DNA from 2 places in the Pediococcus damnosus genome. Region 1 is predicted to be linked to the other one. Evidence: predicted binding sites of a transcription regulator. Region 1 holds the regulator's gene; the other holds the start of a gene.
What was found. Region 1 encodes NrdR, which represses ribonucleotide reductase genes. Its sites were predicted from a motif close to ACACNATATATNGTGT; they were not measured.

Region 1 (11,279 bases):
ACATACTTAAGACCAAGGTCATCCATAGCAGCTTTCAACATTGCTTGTGATTTATTCCACATTGCATCATCATCAAAATACTTCTTTGTATTCTTAGGATCACGATAACTCAAACGGAACGTGTAATCTGTAATATCAAAATCATCATAAACATCCACCATCAATTTAAGAATCTTCTTAAATTCATCTTGAATTTGATCTGGAGCTACGAAAGTATGCCCATCATTTAAAGTCATTTCACGAACTCGTTGTAATCCAGAAAGTGCACCTGACTTCTCATAACGATGCATCATTCCTAATTCAGCAATTCGAATTGGTAATTCACGATATGAACGAATATGATGTTTGTAAATTTGAATATGTGAAGGACAATTCATCGGACGCAATTCCAACATCTCACCATCGCCCATGTCCATTGGTGGAAACATATCTTCACGATAATGCTCCCAGTGACCAGAAGTTTTATAAGCATCTAAGTTCATTAAAACTGGTGTATACACATGTTGATATCCATTGGCAACTTCTTTATCAATAATATAACGTTCAATTGTGCGTCGAATTGTGGCACCCTTTGGCATCCAGTAAGGAAGTCCGGCTCCCACTTTAGGATCCACGAAGAAGAGATCTAGATTATTTCCAATTACACGGTGATCACGATCATGTGCTTCTCGTTGACGGGATAACTCAGCATCCAGTTCCTTTTGTTTGAAAAAGGCAGTTCCATAAATCCGTTGTAACATGGGGTTACTTGATTTGCCTTCCCAATAAGCACCAGCAACTGATAATAATTTAAAGACCTTAACATCTTTTGTATTCTCTAACACCGCAGCATTGCTTAAAATTGTCATGTCCGCAATATTATAAGCACTAATTTTGCCATCTTTGGCATTTGCATGAACTAATTTTGCCTGATAAGGATCGCCATCAACAATTTTAAGGGCATCATTTTCAGAAATCAATTCCTGTTTAAGCGGTATTTGTGCCTTAATCAATTCAGACATTTTGTCTTCAATAGCTGGCAAACTGTCTACACTTATTTGTTCAGCACCATTGTCGGTGTCACAATAAAATCCATGTTCCACATTGCCCTTTGTTCCAAAATGAATGTCAGGATAAATTGATTGAACGGCTGCTTCTAAAACAATTGCACCAGTATTCCAAACAACTTGCAGTCCTTCTTCAGAATCCTTTGTGACGATTTCTAATTTGACATCTTCATCCAAAATTTGGTTCAAAGAAACAATCTTATCGTTTACTTTTCCAGCAACGGCCTTTTTTGCCAAACTCGTACTAATTGCCTTTGCAACTTCTAAAACACTTGATCCATTTTCCACAGATCGTTTTGCGCCATCAGCTAATGTAACTTCAATATCTGCCATGTTTCTTCGCTTCTTTCTAATTTTTTTGGATAAAAAAATCCCGAATACAATTAATGTATTCGGGACGTTATTCACGCGGTTCCACCCAAAATTACAGATTACTCTGCATCTCATGGGTTCGATAACGGGAACAATCCGTCCTGATATTTCCATCAGGCTCAGAAAAGTGGTAATCACTAACGTCCATTAGGTAGCTTCCAGCTATAGCTACCATTCCCTGAAATGAAACAATTAACAATCTTGTCTTTTCTTTGATTTCAAGATTAATTAAACCACATTCTCAAAAAAAGTCAATAACCTCTCATCAAATGTATGTGTCAAGTTTTCCTAGGTGCCTTATAATCAACCAAATATTTATACACAATAATTAGTTTGAAAATATTTTTGCCATTGCTCCGATAGGGCTACTTGTTGGGGCATCAACTGGTATTTTACCTGAAAGAACTCCAATATGCTTAGAATGGTGCTTGTTGCTCAGCTGAGCTGGACTCAACGTCTTCAATGATTCCGTAGCGATCTCAATCGTTAGCTCTTGTAACTTTCTTAAACCACCACGTAAGTATTTATCTAGCTTACCGTTTACCCGAGCTTCAATTAATTTCAACATAGCCTCAAGGCCCTTTTCGGACCATACTTTGCCTTGCTTTTTCATTCGATACGTGTACGCTCTGTGTGAGCTTTCAACGGATCCCAATTTGCCGACCCTCATGAAGCCACGATCGTGTGGAGACTTTATAAACTGCCAATTTCTTGCCAAATATTGTCTTAGGACCCTTAGGCTCTCAAGTTCCTTATCAGTTTTAATTTGCGACTCAAATGTATCTAAAATAACGTTTAACTGATTCTGATCATACAGGCTAACGCTCTTAACGGCCTTATCAACCAATGGATTAAATAAACCAAAGGTTTGTTTAATCTTTTTGACAAAGTGATACCGATCGATAGTAAATTCAACTCTTTGAGCACTCGGAACTATTTCTCGCATACTTTTCGGGTTATACCCTGGGCCACCATCACTTGCTGTAAACACGGTCATTTCACTGATTTTATAATACTTCTCAATGTAGTCAGTTACTCGTTTTTGAACCTTTTTTTGATTGATACCAACAAACTCAACTTTGTTTGATCTTGTTCCATCTAATCCTGATTCAAAAACAATGTAATGGTGGACGTCTTGTCTTCGTCGATTAATTTTGTGTATCTCAAAGGCATCGCCTTCAACCACTAAGTTTTCAACTTTTCGTTTCTTAACTAGTTTCTCTTCGGACGATTTTTCTTCTGTCTTCACGGTATCTGCCATGTCTCTGATAATTCGGTCTACTGACCAGGCACTAATATCCGTCTGACTTGCCAGATTGATCATTGCGGCCGTATTTCTCATCGTTGTCGTTTGCCCAATTTTGGCAACGACACTTTTAAAATAAGGTGAAATTCTTTTTCTTTCTTCCAACGGGAAGTAATAACTTCCATTGGGTCGAAGATAACATCTTCTTTCAAAATTCACGGCGCCAAACATAAACTCAATTGTTCTGGCCTGTCGATTAATGAATGTATTTTCTGCCGGAATTGATGGAACGAGTGTTTCATCTAATTGCCTCAGATATTCAGCTACAACCAGCTGGAATGACTTCCTAAGATGAAGAATTACCTGCTCCTCTAAATCAAATAAACTGTCTAAATTTCCCAATGATTCAATAAAATCTGCTAAAATATACATGAAAGACCTGTATCCTTTCCTTTAATCTTCGTCGATTAAAAGGCTACAGGTCTTTTTCTATATATTCAACTCAAAATGAATATTCCTAGAATTTTATTGACCATCTAGGAAAACCTTACACTAACCATCAAATTTTTACTTTTCAAGCTATAGATTTAATTTTGACGCCGGTTGACTCCCACCATTGTCACCTCAGTTGCTAGAAACTTAATGCGTTCCATTAAGCGTTTTGCCTTCAATGGCTCTGATTCTCCCCGCTGATTAATTTGTAAATGTTCTGTTTCTAATTGTGCCATGGAAAAATTAGAACTGAAAAATGTTGGTAATTCGTTTTGCATCCGATACTCTAGAATAACCCCAAGCACTTCATCCCTGACCCAACTAGACATTGAATCTGCACCTACGTCATCTAACATCAGAATTGGTGCCTTTTTAACTAGCGTTAATTTTTCTGCCAAATTATTTTCGCCGATCGCATTTTTCATTTCAACCGCAAAACTTGGAAAATGTACTAACGTAGACTCAAACCCCTGAGCAGCTAATTCATTGGCAATAGCGCCTAAAAGATAAGTTTTCCCTACCCCAAAGCTACCCGTTAAATAAAGACCCTTATGAAATTGATGCGGCTCTGATTCATAAGCTTGGGTAAAATTCAATGCTGCAGTCAGCGCTGACTGTCGGTCTTGGTCCGGAAAGAAGTCATCAAAACGCGCCTTTTTAATCATTTTAGGCATATTTACAGCTTTTACCCGCATATTAAAGGCTTGTTGTTTTTCGCTTGCCAAAAGCTTTTTACTGGGACGGTAAGACACTTCAATCATATGATTGTTCACGATTAAAATTGGTTGATAACCTGGCATTAAAGTTGGTTCGTTTCGCTTATATTTATCACGCTCTTGGACATACTCATAGAGCTTTGATGCAGATCGCGCCACACCATCAGCTGACAATTCATTTTTGTGTGCTTCACAGAAGCTAAGAACATCCGCATCTTCGTAAACTGGAGTCATTAAGTCTTGAAATTTAGTGTCTAATTGATGTTTACTCATGAGCCCTTTTAAAACCTCACGTATATTTTCCATGGCTAGTCTTCCTCCTTATTTTGTTTACGTAACTCTTTTAAGCGGCGGTTCAAAAGTTCTTGATCACTTTTTTTGACCGTTGTTGGTTTGACTGCTGGTGCATCACTTTTGGCCCAATCTGGTAAAGTTTCTTTTTCAACCACTTTTCGTGAAGTTGTTTTAGCTTTCCGTGCGGTTGTTTTTTCATTAGCAAATTTCTTGATTTGTAAAATAGCATCTTCCGGTGTGGCTACGTGTGCCCTGCTCCAGCTATTGACCATGGTATCTACTAATTTACTAGGCAACGTGGTAGCTCCTTGATCAATTACAATATACGAAATCAAAATATTTATCACACTTACAGGAAAAAGATTTCGATCGATTAAATCTTTAAGAATCTGTCTTTCTCCATAAGTAACGTATCCGCCATGAATAGCCATTTTTAAATTTTCTAAATAGGTTGCAGGTGCATAGGCTTTGGCAGCCTTAATTAATTGTTTGTCTTCCTCAGTTAGTTTTTCTTCAGAAGTCTTTTTTTCTGGTACAGATTTAGGCTCTGTGCTGGCAGGACTAGTTGCATAACTTTCCTTATGAGCAGTTTGACTTGTAAAGCTTTTAGAAATTTGTTGTTGCAACTTCTTAGGTTTTAACTGATTCGTAACCAAATCGGTAGCTTGTCCAATCTGGCGACTCATTTCAACTTCATCAATCCCGTACAAAAGGTGTTCGCTTAAGATCAGTCTTTGCGCCTGATCAACCGAATTCCAATCAGTAAAACTATGACTAAGCAAATCTTTTAATAATTTAAAATCAAAATGATCCGTACTTAAACTAATGGGCTGAGCATCTTCTTGTGAGCTAGCTTGCTTAAATTCAGCTTGCGTCTCTCGAATTAAAGAATCAGGTTCTTTAATTGTGCTATCCGAAATATGAAAAGCCGTTAAAAAATCTGTGGAAACATCCTTTAAATTTTTTGTATCAATTTGGGGTAACTTAAACTGCTTTGCAAGTTCTTTAAAGCGATTTTCACCAATTGCTTCAAGGAGTAAACTACTTAATAAGTCATCTTTAAAGAAGACATTTGGTGAAACTGGTCTAATTAATTGGTACACAAAATAACGGCCAAGATTGTCTTGCCCTTCATAGGATTTAAGTAAACCAATGCCCTCTAACTTTTGTCGACTCAGATAAAAATTAGGTAAATCACAATTAAGAAGATCAAGTAATTCTAAATGTGATTTTCTTTCTGAACGAATTTGTGTTGGACTTAGCTCCGTCCATAAGGTCAAAAATAAACTAAAAGCCCTTGCACAAATAATTGGTTGATACAAAAAAGTAAGTACTTTTTGGTCAAAATCGCTCAAATAATTTTTTTGAGTAACTAGAAAACCATCTTTGGGACTTAAATTAGCCCATCCCTCATTCATTATGACTCGCCACCATCATCTTTATCTGGAGTACCTTTAGTATCTTTAATTTTACCTTTAACATCTTTGTTTGTGGTACCTTTAGTACTTTTGTTTTTATCTTTAACGTCCTTATCTGTGGTATCTTTAGCATCCTTTTTGATAGCTTTTTCCTTTGCCATCATGTCTTTCAATTCCGACATAAATACATTCATATCCTTAAACTGACGATAAACACTAGCAAACCGAATATAGGCAACTTCATCAACTTTAGCCAACAAATTCATGACATATTCACCAATAATTTGACTGGAAACTTCATTTTCACCTAAAGATCGTACTTTGTTTTCGACTTTATCCACAATTTTAGTCATTTCATCCATGCCGACAGGTCGTTTTTCAGCAGATCGAATAAGCCCGCGAAGAAGTTTATCTCGGTTAAACTCTTCCCGTGTACCATTTTTCTTAATCACCAGTAAAGGTGACGCTTCAATTCGTTCAAACGTTGTAAATCTAAAACCGCATGCTTCACATTCTCTTCTGCGCCGGATCACACGTCCATCATCTGTTGGACGGCTATCTACCACTTGAGAACCATTGTGATGACAGTGTGGACATCTCATGGGCATTCTACCTCCACTTGCTAACGTAACTTACTATTGTCAAGCCATTTTAACACTTGCTGGCGTGTTTCTTCAATAGACCCGCTATTATCGATCACGATATCAGCGAACCCCAACTTCTTTTCTTGTGACCATTGTGTTGCAATTCGTTTTTGTGCTTCTTGCTTCGAAAAACCATCCCGTCGCATCAATCGATCAAGTTGGCTTGTAGGATCACTTTTCACAACCATAATTTTATCAACAAGTTGTTGATATCCTTGTTCTAAAAGAAGTGGTGCATCTAAAACAACCAGGTTTGCGGTCTGTTCTTTTTTTAATGACTGGATAATTGCCACTCTGATGGCTGGTTGGATGATTGCATTCAGCTTCTCCAATTGTGTAGCATCAGCGAACACAATTTTTCCCAGACGTTTGCGATTAAGTGTTAAATTGTCAAAAATCACGTCTCCAAAAGTCGTTCGTAATTGATTGGCAACCGCAGTTTCAGGCTGCACAACATCGCGCGCAACCTGATCAGCATCAACAATTGGATATCCCAGTTCTTTTAAATAAGCACTAACCGTCGACTTTCCAGTAGCAATACTACCAGTTAGCCCTAAAATCACTGTCATTATTCATCATCCTTGATCAGCTTTTGACAAAATGGGCAAAAATGGGTTCCTCTTTGAGCTACCTTAATTCGCTCAATCGGTGTACCACAACGCTCACAGGGCTTTCCCGTTCGTTGATAAACATGTAGCTGATTTTGGAAACTGCCTGCATGCCCGCTCGCATCTAAGTAAGAGAAAACAGTTGTACCCTTTGCCTTGATGGCCAACGTAAGTTCATCAAATATTTTTTGCCTTAATGTCACAATTTTACCAAGCGGCACTGTATTCGTTGGTTGCAATGGATGAATTTTAGCTAACCAAAGTACTTCATCACAATAAATATTTCCTAGCCCAGCAATCATATTCTGATCTAAAAGAAAAGATTTTATTGATTTATGATGCTTTTTCATTGTTTCTACCAGATAATCAACACTTAGAGTTTCTGGGGTTGGTTCTGGGCCAATCGTTTTAAGTCCTGCAACAGTATATTCTTCGCCCGTTGGTACCAAAACCATGCGCCCAAACTTTCTTGTATCGTTGTAACGTAATTCGGTTCCATCTGTAAACTCGAAAACCACATGATCGTGCTTATTCAAGGGCACTTCATGCGAATGAACAGAATACTTACCTTCCATACGTAAATGGGATACCATGGATTGCTGATCATTAAAATGAAAAAGAAGATATTTTCCGCGGCGGTCAATCCCAAGAATTGTTTTCCCGGTCAATGCTTTGATAAACTCACTTTCGTTTGGCAAAACCATCTTAGGATAATATACATCAATCTTTTTGATTTTTTTCCCCACAACTAATGCTTCTAATCCACGTTTTACTGTTTCAACTTCTGGCAATTCAGGCATAATAATTCCTTCTTATTCATTTGTTATTTGGCATCATACCAACTTTTACCAAACGCACTTTCAACCTTCAAAGGCACATCCAATTTCACTGCAGAATCCATGATACTTGGAACTAATTTCTTAATTAGAGATAATTCATCATCTGGAACTTCAAAAATCAATTCATCATGAACCTGTAATAACATTTTTGTCTTAAGTTGGCGCTTTTCCAACTCATTTTGCATGCGAATCATTGCAATTTTAATGATATCTGCTGCACTGCCCTGAATTGGTGTATTCATGGCCGTTCTTTCAGCAAAAGAACGCTGATTATGATTGCTTGAATTAATATCCGGTAAATAGCGCCGACGACGAGCAATTGTTTCTACATACCCTTGTTTTCTGGCCGTTTCTACAATTTGATCCATAAAAGTTTTAACACCTGGATATTCCTGGAAATAGGTATCAATAAAAGTTTTCGCCTGTTTTCGTGAAATGCCGATATTCTGTGATAAACCGTAATCACTAATTCCATAAACAATCCCGAAGTTAACTGCTTTTGCTTGCCGCCGAATATTCGGTGTAACTTCTGAAGCATCCTTTAGCCCAAAGATTCTTACAGCTGTACTAGCGTGAATATCCTCATCATTTTTAAAGGCTGCTTGGAGATTTTTATCACCTGTAATGTGCGCCAAAACTCGTAATTCAATTTGAGAATAATCAGATGAAAAAATCTGTGCATTATCTGCACTTGGAATAAATGCTTGGCGAATCTTTCGTCCTTCCTCTAACCGAATCGGAATATTTTGAAGATTAGGATCAATCGATGACAAACGACCAGTTTGCGTCAAAGTTTGCAAATAAGTCGTGTGTACCTTTTGATCCGAAGAATGGACAACTTTTAGAAGCCCTTTCACATAAGTCGATTGAATTTTAGAGATTTGCCGATAAATTAAGATGTTATCAATAATTGGAGCCTGACCTCTTAACCCCTCCAAAACACTAACTGCTGTGGAATAGCCAGTCTTGGTCTTTTTAGAACTAGGAAGACCCAATTTTTCAAAAAGAATCGAACCAAGCTGTTTGGTAGATTTAATGTTAAATTCCTCACCGGCTTCGTTATAGATGGTTTGTTCAATTTCAGTAAGTCGTTCTGTGAACTCACTTTCCATTTGTTCCAACCGATCCGTATCCACTCGAACTCCAGCAATTTCCATTTTTGAAAGGACCAGGGCAATTGGTAACTCAATGTCCGTATACAATTGAATCTGCTTATTTTGTTCAAGCTCTGTTTTTAGTTGCGGTACCAATTGTTGAATGGCCCGAAGTTTGGATGCTAAATGAGTTAAAAACACAGTATCATCGTCTGGAATATGTCGTTTTACACCAGTTCCGTAAACCTCTTCATCCGTTTGGATATCCTGATATCCATGGCGATGAGCTAAAGCACCAAGATCATTAGAATTATCATTCGTATCCAATAAATAGGATTCTAAAAGTATATCATTTTCACCATTTGTAAAAGATACTCCTAGTCGGTTCAATCCCACATACGTTCGCTTAAGATCAAACACATTTACCTTATTTTGCGTATCTGTGAAAATCCTTTTAAACGTCTCACTAGTTAGTAAATCTACATTTCTTGAAACATACCATTTATCATCACTACCAATTCCAAAACCAACGAAATCTGATACATGATAATTTTTTTCAGGCATCTCCAAATAAAAGGCCATTTCTCCTTTTAATTGGGTCACTTCACTCAAATTATCAGTAGTTAGCTCTGTATAGGCAATCTCTTTAAGAGTCTGGGTTGTTTCAAAGCCCTCAGTTGATCGAATTTGTTTTAAAAAAGATTGAAAATTCATCCGTTCATAGAAATCTACTAACGTTGCAGAATTTTTTCCTGTATATTCAAGATCCGCCAAAGAAATTTTAATCGGTGCATCCCGATTTATTGTAGCTAGTTTCTTACTTAAAAAAGCATTATCGCGATCTGCAATCAAATGTTCTTTCATTTTTGAGGTTTTCATTTCGTCTACATGTTCATAGACACCCTCGACCGAATCATACTTTTGCAATAATTTGATTGCTGTCTTTTCACCAATTTTTGTAACTCCAGGATAATTATCAGAAGTATCTCCCGCTAACCCTTTCATATCAATAATTTGAGCCGGTTTTAATCCTAACTTTTCTTGCACATGCTCGGGTGTATAGTGTTCAACTTCACTAACTCCTTTAACCGTGACAGAAACCGTCGTCTTTTCACTAGAAAGCTGGGTTAAATCACGATCTCCAGTTACAATTGTGGTTTCAAACCCAGCCTCTTCCGCTTCTCGAGAAAGGGTTCCGATAATATCATCGGCTTCATAATTAGCTAATTCATAAGATTTAATTCCATATGCCTTTAAGAGTTCACGTAAATAGGGCATTTGTTCTGAAAGTTCGGGAGGTGTTTTAGAACGTCCACCCTTATAATTGTCATACATTTCAGTTCTGAAAGTTGTTTTCCCGGCATCAAAAGCAACTAAAGCATCTGTCGGTTCCACAATTTCTAAAATATGATCGAGCATTTTATTGAATCCATAAATTGCATTAGTGTGTAATCCATCTTGATTTGTAAATTTGCTCAGCACATTGTGAAGCGCAAAGAAGGCTCTAAACGCGACACTATTTCCATCGATTAAAAGTAATTTTTTTGAGGCCATATTTTCTCCTTAGTAGTCATACTTCTATTCTAACAAATCGGACCACCTTATTATACTAATGATCTCTCAATTTTTTCTGGAAAGTTATTTAAAATAAAAACGGCTAATCTTCTCTTTCGAGTTAATTAGTCGTTTTTAGGGCAAATTATAGTTAGTCTCGATTTCCATTGAAACCACCAAAGATTTCTAACAAGAACTGGAATAAGTTCAAGAAATCCAAATACAAGGTTAAAGATCCTTGAATTGCCAATCCTGTTAGCGAAACTTGATCTCCGTATTGCAGATATAAACTCTTCATTTTGTTCGTATCTGTCATCGATAATCCTGCAAAAATGATAACTCCAACAAAAGAGAACAAGTAGTTAATCACAGGACTTCTCAAAAAAATATTAATGACCATAACTACCAACAACGCAATTAACGCAGCAAAAAGCTGATTACCTATTTTGCTCATGTCTTTATGCGTCATGGCCCCAATTGCGGACATCGATATAAACGTAATCGATGCTGAAACAAATGCAGCAGTAATTGTAGGCAAGTTAAACGTTAAAAAGATAAACGAAAATTCTAACCCGAAAAACAAGGAGAATAAGCTTAAAACTGTAAAACTCATCCCCGCACTTTGCATTGCCTTACCAGTTGCGGCTGAACTAAAGATCATTAATCCAATTAAAATAAATAAGAATATAAACGGATGACCGCTAAGAACTGGCATAATTTGAGCCCTAAACGTCACACCACTGAGATAGGCAACAATGGCAGACAAAGCCACGGCGTATCCCATAAATCCGTACATTCTTGTCATAAAACTACTGAGGCCTACCTCAGTATTAACTATGTTTCGCGGTTCTTGCATACCCAATTCCCTCTTTCTTTTAATTTGTATACATTTTATCAGATTAAAAAGTTGAATCAAGTGAAAAAGGTCAGAACTAGTCAAAACATTTTGCAGGTTT
Region 2 (11,279 bases), 620 kb from region 1:
TTTTAAATCCAAAAAATGGATAATAAAAAATCGCGAAATCAAATGATCTCACGACTTTCTTATTATCCATTATCGGGAAAACAGGATTTGAACCTGCGACCCCCACGTCCCGAACGTGGTGCTCTACCAAGCTGAGCTACTTCCCGTTTTGGTAAATAACTTTAAGTGGTTAGTTTTAACGTCAGGGCACCTTTTCCACCGTTCAAGTGCTTAATCGGGAAGACAGGATTCGAACCTGCGACCCCCTGGTCCCAAACCAGGTGCTCTACCAAGCTGAGCTACTTCCCGCTCATATTATCAATCTAATTAAAATGCCAACATGTAAAAGTTACAGTTGGCATTTTAAACTTATTCAGTCTACTGATTCTAAACCAGCAAGCTTCCATAATATTGATGCACCCAGTAGGAGTCGAACCTACAACCTTCTGATTCGTAGTCAGACACTCTATCCAATTGCGCTATGGGTGCTTATTAATGCCGAGGACCGGGATCGAACCGGTACGGTCATCACTGACCGCAGGATTTTAAGTCCTGTGCGTCTGCCAATTCCGCCACCCCGGCAATGCTTGTAGTTAAACCTACAAAGCGGAAGACGAGATTCGAACTCGCGACCCCCACCATGGCAAGGTGATGTTCTACCACTGAACTACTTCCGCAAAGCTATTAAATTGGTGAATGCCGACTAGAGGATTCGAACCTCCGACCCCCTGTTTACAAAACAGATGCTCTGCCAACTGAGCTAAGTCGGCTAATCAATAATTAATAAAAGTTATTAATTAGAAGTGCGGGCGAAGGGACTCGAACCCTTACATCTTTCGATACAAGAACCTAAATCTTGCGCGTCTGCCAATTCCGCCACGCCCGCAATGCTTATATATTTGTAAATGAGCCGTGACAGTCTCGAACTGTCGACCCTCTGATTAAAAGTCAGATGCTCTACCAACTGAGCTAACGGCTCAATGGAGGATACAGGGCTCGAACCTGTGACCCTCTGCTTGTAAGGCAGACGCTCTCCCAACTGAGCTAATCCTCCATCACACGACAACTACATAATATTATCATTGACGCCCACTAATTGTCAATAACATTTTATAGTTGTCGCAAAAAAATTATTAATCAATTAAACGATCCCTAGGTTTTACTTAGTGATTTTTGTTAAACCACCCATATATGGAATTAGGACTTCAGGAATCGTCACTGAGCCATCCTCATTTTGATAATTTTCTAAAATAGCTGCTACGGTACGGCCAACTGCTAAACCAGAACCATTCAGCGTGTGCACGTACTGTAATTTACCATCATCATCCCGATATCTAATTTTGGCACGACGGGCTTGGAAATCTGTACAGTTTGAGCAACTTGAAATTTCCCGATACATATTTTGAGCAGGAATCCAAACTTCTAAGTCATGCGTCATTGCAGCCGTAAAACTCATATCACTGGTTGTTAAAGTAATCACATGATATGGCAATTTCAAAAGCTTCAATAAACTTTCGGCCTGATTCGTTAATTTTTCGAGCTCATCCCATGAATCTTCAGGTTTAGTGAATTTTACCATTTCTACTTTATTAAACTGATGCATCCGGATTAACCCTCGGGTATCTCGACCCGCACTTCCCGCTTCTGAACGGAAGGCTGGTGATAAGGCCGTTTCATTAATTGGCAGCGCATCGGCATCTAAAATTTCGTTACGGTGAAAGTTAACTAGTGGAACTTCTGCAGTAGGAATTAAGGTTAAATCACTGTCTTGAATTTCATATCCTGCATGAGTTTCCTTAAACTTAGGAAATTGACCAGTGCCAAACATAGATTCTTCATTAACCATGTATGGTGTGATCATTTCGGTATAACCCGCTTTAACATTTTGATCTAAGAAAAAGTTATACACAGCCCGTTCAAGTCTTGCACCCAGCCCAACGTAATAAACAAATCGGCTCCCCGAAACTTTAGCTGCTCGTTCAAAATCTAAAATGCCCAGCTTCTCACCAATTTCCCAGTGAGCCTTAGGTGTAAAGGCAAATTTGCGTGGAGTTCCCACTTTACGAAGTTCAACACTACCTTCTTCTGTCAAACTAATTGGAACTGATTTGTTAGGAATATTTGGCAAATGAGCGGCTGCATTCTGAACTTCTTCAGTTAAGGCCTGCAAACGCTGGTCCAGTTCTTTAATCTCACCACCGACTTTACGCATTTCCATAATTTTATCGTTGGCGTCTTCTTTATTACGTTTCAATTGAGAAATTTGATCTGAAACTTCATTTCTCGTTTTCTTCAAGTTTTCACTTTCAACAATTAAATTGCGCCGTTGTTGATCCATTTTTAAAAGCTTATCAATATCTTTTGGATCAATTCCTCTTGTTCCTAAACGTTCCTTAACATAATCTGTATTATTTCGAATTTCTTTTAAATCTAACATGACTAAAACCTCCCTAGTTTTAATTGCATAATAAAAAGCCTTCTCATCCCATCAATTGGGACGAAAAGACTTTATTTCGCGGTACCACCCAAGTTTGCTGTTACCAGCACCCTCAATTATGGTTAACGACCGCAGCCGTGTGAAATTGCTCACCCGTTTGAGCCTATCGGAGTTTCGATTGATAGCTTTCACTAATTCTATCTCGCTTTAAATCTACTTAAAAAAGGCTTTACGTTTATTATTTAATCCCATCATACCCGAAAATAGGTCAACAAACAACTAAATCTCGGCAATTTTTTTATCCACAATTTGAATGACTTTGTCGCGAGCCTTAGGATCCTCAACAAAATCAAACTGATCCCCATCGATCTGAATCTTGGGACTTTCATTATAATTGTCATACCACTCAACATAGCGTTGGTTCAAATCTTGATAATACTCATACAAACTTGGGTCATTATCAATTTGTTCATAGGAACGACCGCGTTTTTTAATCCGTGTCAACATCGTGTCAAACGAAATATTAATATCAATCAATAAATCGGGATTCTTTTTGTAATGAGTTTCTGGTAATTCTTCCATCATATTGGTTAACAAAGAATCATAAATTTGTACTTCTGTCTTGGTTGCGCGGCCTAAATCGGCATTTAAATGAAAAAGAAGTGAATCTTCATAAATTGAACGATCCATCACACTATTTTTAGTTTGAAAAGCTTCTTTGATTCCATCTAAACGACGATTCAAAAAGTAAATTTGCAGCAAAAACGCATAGCGCTTGGGATCTTTATAAAAAAGCGGCAAGATTTGGTTGTCATCAACTGATTCATAATAACCTTTTGTACCTAAATGTCGTGATAAAATTTCCGTTAACGTTGTTTTCCCTGCTCCAATTGGACCTGACAATGCAATCATTCGAAATACCCCTTTATTCATCTTTTAATACTATATATTGTAGCATGAACAGATTCAAAAACAATATATAGTTTAAAAATTCCCCGATTAGCCTAGTTTATTTTTATTACAGCATCTTGAATTATACACTTATTTCTTAGCTTTTCGAGCCTTTAAAATAAAATCAGGTTGCGTTAAATCAACTTCGTCCAAAGGAATCACATGAGTATGGTATTTAACTTTATAAAATACATACAACACAATAAAGATTGGCACACTGATGTAGCTAATCCCAATTGCTTTCCAGTTAAATGTCGCAAATGAGTGAAGATCCTGCCCAGCAATAACTAAGATACAGATTATAAAGGCAAAAATTGGGCCAAACGGGAACCATTTTGCATGATACCGCAGCTCTTCCACCTTATGTCCCTGTTTAATAAACGCGCGACGGAAACGGAAATGCGAGATGGCAATTCCTAACCAGGCGATAAATCCAGTTAAACCACTAGCAGCAACTAACCACATATAAATATGTGGACCCGCAATGCTAGAAATAAAGGTAAGTGCACCAACAACGGTAGTCCCAAGTAACGCCATCAATGGAATTCCTCGGTTAGTGGTTAAACTAAATGTTTTTGGCGCATACCCTTCCAGTGCCAGTGAGTAGAGCATTCTAGTCGACGCATACATCCCCGAGTTTGCCGATGAAATCACCGATGTTAAAATAACAGCGTTCATAACACTGGCCGCCCCAGCCAAACCAGCGCGTTGAAAGACCAAGGTAAAGGGACTAATCTTAACGTCACTTGCTGAAGATCCCAATAAATCAGGACTGGTATACGGAATAATACAGGCAATCACAAAAATTGCCAAAATATAGAACAAGATAATTCGCCAGAACACTTGGTTAATGGCCTTAGGAACACTTTCTTCTGGTGTTTCTGATTCTCCAGCTGTAATTCCAATTAATTCAGTCCCTTGAAATGAGAACCCAGCGACAACAAATACACTAAGAATCATAGGGATCCCACCGACAAACGGTGCTTTTTTATACGTGAAATTATTTAAATAGGTTGCGTGGCCGCCCATGATTCCAAAAATAACTGCCACCCCAACAATCAGGAAAATAATAACGGTAATAACTTTAATTAAGGCCATCCAATATTCAGTTTCACCAAAGGCTTTTACCGTGAGGGCGTTTACTGAAAAGATTAGTACTAACGCTACTACACTCCAGATCCACCCCGGAACATTTGGTAGCCAAAACTTCATAACAATTGAAACGGTACTGATATCCACGGCCAATGTAATGGCCCAGTTAAACCAATAATTCCACCCCATCGCAAATCCCAATGCGGGATCCACGTATTTCGTTGAATACGTTGCAAATGATCCTGAAACGGGCATATACGTGGCCATTTCACCTAAACTGGTCATCAAGAAATAGACCATAATTCCCATTGCGACATATGCCAATAAGGCCCCACCAGGACCTGCTTGTGAAATTGCTGATCCACTTGCCACAAACAATCCGGTTCCAATACTCCCACCGAGTGCAATCATTGAAATATGTCGTGTTTTCAATGAGCGATCGATGCTGTGATTCTCTTTTGCTGCCATAAACCTGTTTCCCCCTTGATTCTCGAATTAGAAAAGGTCTCGGCCAATCTTATTTTTAACCAACAAAAAAAGCCCTTTTGTATAACAAATCGCCATACAAAAAGACTTCCGATAAATTTCTCAGTCAAATCGTAGATAGCGCCCCGTAATGTTCTACAAACATTACGACAGTCCCTGACTTGTTAAACCAGGGCCCAACCCAAAGGTGAAAAAGTACCATCAAATTTCGGCCAACTCCCCTTTCACAACTCTTCATAGATGCTTTATCATCTTTGAGTTGTTACTTATGAATTTGGCAACCTCTTCTTTCGATATGATTTAATTATATACAAGCATACTTACTCTGACAACACCTAATCATCATTTAGATTGGATTCGGCATTTTCGATTTTTTTATTTAGTTCCAAAAAATTTGCTTGTAACTCTGCGTCTGACCCATTCCAATCAATTCCGGGAACAGTTGGTTCACCCATAATTTGGACCAGAATATCACTTAAACTTTGTTGTTTAAGATAGTTTCGCCACAAATTATCCGCATTTTGAAACGTTTTGTTCAAAACATTCTTGCCTCGTTTGGCAATTGGTCGGGCATCTGAAAAAATATTTTCAATGAATCCCATATCTGGATATGTTTTAATGGTCCCTTCACTAGCTTCCACAATATCTAATAATGAGATTTCGCTGGGATCTTTAGCCAGCCGAAAACCACCGTTATTTCCTGGAATTGAAGTAACCAATCCTGCCAACACAAGCTTCCGCATTATCTTTCGGAGATACGTTTCCGAACCTGTTAACCGTTTATGAATAACTGCCGTCGTTAATGGAATTCTCCGGTCCTGCGTGCACAATAACGCAATGATACATGCTGCCTGTTCAAACCCTTTAGTGAGTTGCATAATTACCGCCTTCTTTAAATCTTCGTTCTGTCAATTCATAATAAGTTTCTTGTTTCGGTGCAGGGTTCAAAACGCTCACTGGCAAGGTATGTTGCCCTGTCTGCTTAAACCCAAGGTGTTCTAAAAGAAGTTTTGAACGTTTATTTTCCGTGTAAGTACTCGCCAAGACAACATAGTCCCCATTCGTTTGAAAAACTTGTTGTAAAAGGTAACTAACTGCTTCCTTCATATAACCCTGACCCCAAAAGTCCTGATTCATCATATAGCCAATTTCAAATTTTTGAAAATCACGTTCCTGATGCTCATTACTAACTGAATACAATCCAATGCTCCCAATAACGGCTGCGCTTTGTTTTAAAGTGATGGCCCAAATATTTGTCCGCATAAGTTGCTGCAAAAAAAAATCGGTCTCAAACGAACTGCTAGAAACGCGAAACCCTGCCTGATCAGCAATTTCTTTGTTTTCAACAATTTCTTGAAGTTTAAACAAATCTCCCGACACAAAAGGTCGTAAATTCAGTCTCGGCGTTTTAATTTTTTTATCCACAGGTCTCTCCACCATCCGATCCAACGAATGCTTATCTAATTAAAGGATAACAGATTTCTTGCTTAGATAGGCAATTTTAATCAAAACTAATCGTGTCAAACAACTTTAATTTTGTTTGCGTTTTCGTAATGCCCTATAAATGTGATATAATTTTGATGTTTAAAAAAAGATTAAATCAAGATAAAATCCAATTTAATGGCTACTTAATCGGTTATGCTAAAGTAGATATCGACTTTTATTTTATATTGCTTCAGGAGGCAAATCAATGAATGAGGACCAAACACCCAAAAGATCCGAGCTGCACAACCACTTTAACGTTCCGCCAACCCGAACCGAAATGCATAAAGAATCGGAGAATGGTAACCAGAACAAACGGCCTAACCGTCCACGCCGTTCTCGGCGAAGACGTCTCATTTTTACAATCATTTGTCTTATTGTGGTAGCACTCGGCGTCTTTGCAGCCTACAAATGGTATGCTGCAAAAAAAGCCGCGAATTCCGTTTTCAACAGTGCGGATATTCAAAAAGCACGCGATGTTTCGGATGTCATTAAACAAAATAAACCCGTTTCAATTCTGCTCTTAGGCACTGATACTGGTGCCCTGGGTCGTAATTTTAGGGGTCGAACGGATACCATCATTATTGCCACTTTGAATCCTAAAAAGAAAAGTATGACTTTGACTAGTGTGCCACGAGATACGGCCATTTCCATTCCAGGATACACACAGTACGCACCCTCAAAGCTTAACTCGGCCTATTCATTTGGCGGCGCCGGAACCAGTATCAAATCAATTCAGCAATTATTAGATGTCCCCATTGATTTCTATGGCCTTGTTAATATGGGTGGCTTAGAAAAAATTGTCAATGGCGTTGGTGGTGTTACCATCACTCCTACCCTTAGTTTTAAATATGGGGCAGCTGATGTCACTAAGGGCAAGAAGATTCACTTAGGTGGAAAAGCAGCTTTAGATTATTCACGAATGCGTGATGAAGATCCAAAGGGTGATTACGGACGTCAGGTTCGCCAACGGCAAGTGCTAATGGCCATTGTTCGTAAGAGTGATTCTATAACCACTTTGCTCAGTCAAAGTTTCATGGATTCTCTAAAAAAACAAACTCAAACTGATTTAAGTTTTCACGAGATTGTGGCGCTATCCGCTAAATATCGGGTATCTACGCATCATCTTAAATCTACGCACCTGCAAGGCACCACGCAATTGATTAACGGGCAGGATTATGAAGTCGCTGATCAAACTGAAATGCAACGGGTAACAAACTTTATTCGTAACGGCTTAGACCTTAGTCATAAATCAACTGGAACGACAAATTTAGATAGCGTAACCACCGGAACTAGTGCCGATACCAATAGCTACACAAATGATAATACCCAATCCTCACAACAATCCGGAACAGGCACCCCTGGATATTAAGGTAACTATCAAAATGAACATCAACAAAAAATGGCTCAACCACGTAATTTATTCACGTGGTTGAGCCATTTTCATTATTCTAAATTATTATTTTCATTTAATTCAAAGCACTGCCAAAGATCCAACCAATCTCTTTACCATTGTAGTAACAACGGTAACATGGTGTTTTGTAATCTGTCCGATAGGCAACATTATCTACGGTAACTTGCTTCCCAGCATAATCTTTACTGTAATTCAGTCGTTTTACCGTATATTTACTTCCAGTCACATGATTCAAGAAGTCATGCGGTCCTGGCGCAGCTTTGACTGTCATGGTTTGTTTGGTATTAATGGATTTATACGTCACATGAACTGCCAAACCACCACCATATATCCAACCAATTCGTTTACCTTGGTAATAGCAACGATAGTATGGCGTCTTGGTCCCATCTCGATAAGCCACATTATCAATGGTAACGGTCTTACCTGCATACGTTTTTCCATAATGCAAACGTTTATTAGTATACATGCTGCTTGTGACGTGGTTATAAAAGTCGTTAGACGCTGCAACTTTCACATCCATAGTTTGATTAGTTGCGGAATAACTAACATGTTTGGCTAAACCACCGCCATATATCCAGCCAATTTCTTTACCGTTATAGTAACAACGATAGTAAAGTGTCCCGGTACCATCACGTTTACCAGTACAATCGATCTGAATAGTCTTTCCGGCGTAAGTTTTTCCATAGTGAAGCCGTTTTACCGTATATTTACTTTCAGGGACATGGTTATAAAAATCATGGCCTGGTGCCGATTTAACATCCATTGTTAACTTAGCGTTTGTATACTTCACATTCTTAAAATGGATTTCTTCATAGTACTTTTTAGTTAACTGATAAAATTCAGCCATTGTGTAGCCCTGGCCAAAATACTTTCTCCCGTTATTTATATAATACCCATAAGGATCCGTATGGCTTGAGCCACCAAAATGCTGAGCAACCTCTTTATGTGACCACACGGTGCCCTTACCATCGTAACAAGCATCATTAGGAGTTAAATTATATTTATTCAATAAGTATGCTGTATACCAAGCTGCATTGGAAATTTCATGAGCAAAAGCACTTTTAGAATGGACTTCAATCTGCTCAAATTGAACAAACTTTCCATTTCCAGGATACCCAACTCCCCAAGCCAAATAATTGGTATTCGCAATATTGATGATGTGATCGGCATCAACAAAACTATGCACAAAGGCATTATTATAATTAGCCTTCATATAAGCAATTTCGTTATAGATTGTGGAACTTGCGTTAGCCGTTTCGTGGACCACAACGCCTTCTGGTCTACCGTAACCCCAATCATATTTATACTTTGGAAAACCATTCCAAACTGAGGTCGTAATTCCGGCCGGCTTAATCTTCTTGGCACTAATGTAACTATTAACAGCCTCCGCTTTCACCGTTGGCGTTTTAACAATCAGTAAGCTCACAAATAAAGTTAGCGTTACTAAAAAAATGGTCATAATTCTTTGCTTCTGAATCTCTATCTCTTTCAAACTAATTCCTCCAATGTTATCTCCCCATATGCACAATTAACTAAATATGTATACTTTTATACTAACATGTATGTGTCAAGTTTTCCTAGGTGCCTTATAATCAACCAAATATTTATACACAATAATTAGTTTGAAAATATTTTTGCCATTGCTCCGATAGGGCTACTTGTTGGGGCATCAACTGGTATTTTACCTGAAAGAACTCCAATATGCTTAGAATGGTGCTTGTTGCTCAGCTGAGCTGGACTCAACGTCTTCAATGATTCCGTAGCGATCTCAATCGTTAGCTCTTGTAACTTTCTTAAACCACCACGTAAGTATTTATCTAGCTTACCGTTTACCCGAGCTTCAATTAATTTCAACATAGCCTCAAGGCCCTTTTCGGACCATACTTTGCCTTGCTTTTTCATTCGATACGTGTACGCTCTGTGTGAGCTTTCAACGGATCCCAATTTGCCGACCCTCATGAAGCCACGATCGTGTGGAGACTTTATAAACTGCCAATTTCTTGCCAAATATTGTCTTAGGACCCTTAGGCTCTCAAGTTCCTTATCAGTTTTAATTTGCGACTCAAATGTATCTAAAATAACGTTTAACTGATTCTGATCATACAGGCTAACGCTCTTAACGGCCTTATCAACCAATGGATTAAATAAACCAAAGGTTTGTTTAATCTTTTTGACAAAGTGATACCGATCGATAGTAAATTCAACTCTTTGAGCACTCGGAACTATTTCTCGCATACTTTTCGGGTTATACCCTTGGCCACCATCACTTGCTGTAAACACGGTCATTTCACTGATTTTATAATACTTCTCAATGTAGTCAGTTACTCGTTTTTGAACCTTTTTTTGATTGATACCAACAAACTCAACTTTGTTTGATCTTGTTCCATCTAATCCTGATTCAAAAACAATGTAATGGTGGACGTCTTGTCTTCGTCGATTAATTTTGTGTATCTCAAAGGCATCGCCTTCAACCACTAAGTTTTCAACTTTTCGTTTCTTAACTAGTTTCTCTTCGGACGATTTTTCTTCTGTCTTCACGGTATCTGCCATGTCTCTGATAATTCGGTCTACTGACCAGGCACTAATATCCGTCTGACTTGCCAGATTGATCATTGCGGCCGTATTTCTCATCGTTGTCGTTTGCCCAATTTTGGCAACGACACTTTTAAAATAAGGTGAAATTCTTTTTCTTTCTTCCAACTGAAGTTGTTCATCCAACGGGAAGTAATAACTTCCATTGGGTCGAAGATAACATCTTCTTTCAAAATTCACGGCGCCAAACATAAACTCAATTGTTCTGGCCTGTCGATTAATGAATGTATTTTCTGCCGGAATTGATGGAACGAGTGTTTCATCTAATTGCCTCAGATATTCAGCTACAACCAGCTGGAATGACTTCCTAAGATGAAGAATTACCTGCTCCTCTAAATCAAATAAACTGTCTAAATTTCCCAATGATTCAATAAAATCTGCTAAAATATACATGAAAGACCTGTATCCTTTCCTTTAATCTTCGTCGATTAAAAGGCTACAGGTCTTTTTCTATATATTCAACTCAAAATGAATATTCCTAGAATTTTATTGACCATCTAGGAAAACCTTACACTAACACTAACATCTTGACGAATCAGTGTGATATCGATATTTTTACAATTCTGTAACATTCAGTTCACAGTTCTTTGAACTTTAAGGTTTTTCCACAATTTATTTAATAGTTCGGCAATCAAAAATCCAATCGCGATTGAACCCGTAATTTCGATCACCTGTGTTAAGAAATGCACCCCTTGCGCAGTTTCGCCCAATGCCAGCGTCCGGATCATTTGATAGGCCTGCCCTTCTGGGACTAAAGGAACCAAACTAGGAATATTAAAAATTAACATAGGCATTTTCATTTTTCTTGCAGACACATCACTTAAGATGCCAATTGCCACAGCCGCC

Region 2: the regulator NrdR is predicted to act here: its motif matches at 3,356-3,371, upstream of ADU73_RS01505 (deoxynucleoside kinase).

Annotation. Positions count from the first base shown of each region.
Region 1 covers NZ_CP012294.1:1,809,103-1,820,381, reverse strand. Annotated here, with positions in the region: gene thrS (threonine--tRNA ligase) at 1-1,379, opposite strand, end outside; gene ADU73_RS08525 (ISLre2 family transposase) at 1,747-3,096, opposite strand; gene dnaI (primosomal protein DnaI) at 3,252-4,178, opposite strand; gene ADU73_RS08515 (replication initiation and membrane attachment family protein) at 4,181-5,584, opposite strand; gene nrdR (transcriptional regulator NrdR) at 5,584-6,186, opposite strand; gene coaE (dephospho-CoA kinase) at 6,207-6,797, opposite strand; gene mutM (bifunctional DNA-formamidopyrimidine glycosylase/DNA-(apurinic or apyrimidinic site) lyase) at 6,797-7,636, opposite strand; gene polA (DNA polymerase I) at 7,660-10,323, opposite strand; gene ADU73_RS08490 (Bax inhibitor-1/YccA family protein) at 10,475-11,179, opposite strand.
Region 2 covers NZ_CP012294.1:304,772-316,050, forward strand. Annotated here, with positions in the region: tRNA gene ADU73_RS01455 (tRNA-Pro) at 73-146, opposite strand; tRNA gene ADU73_RS01460 (tRNA-Pro) at 215-288, opposite strand; tRNA gene ADU73_RS01465 (tRNA-Arg) at 395-468, opposite strand; tRNA gene ADU73_RS01470 (tRNA-Leu) at 476-561, opposite strand; tRNA gene ADU73_RS01475 (tRNA-Gly) at 585-656, opposite strand; tRNA gene ADU73_RS01480 (tRNA-Thr) at 677-749, opposite strand; tRNA gene ADU73_RS01485 (tRNA-Leu) at 784-865, opposite strand; tRNA gene ADU73_RS01490 (tRNA-Lys) at 886-958, opposite strand; tRNA gene ADU73_RS01495 (tRNA-Val) at 961-1,033, opposite strand; gene serS (serine--tRNA ligase) at 1,139-2,416, opposite strand; gene ADU73_RS01505 (deoxynucleoside kinase) at 2,696-3,328, opposite strand; gene ADU73_RS01510 (amino acid permease) at 3,458-4,927, opposite strand; lysine riboswitch at 5,056-5,240, opposite strand; gene ADU73_RS01515 (Rrf2 family transcriptional regulator) at 5,281-5,823, opposite strand; gene ADU73_RS01520 (GNAT family N-acetyltransferase) at 5,810-6,370, opposite strand; gene ADU73_RS01525 (LCP family protein) at 6,636-7,799, shown strand; gene ADU73_RS10295 (GW dipeptide domain-containing protein) at 7,897-9,333, opposite strand; gene ADU73_RS01535 (ISLre2 family transposase) at 9,459-10,826, opposite strand; gene ADU73_RS01540 (threonine/serine exporter family protein) at 11,006-11,279, opposite strand, start outside.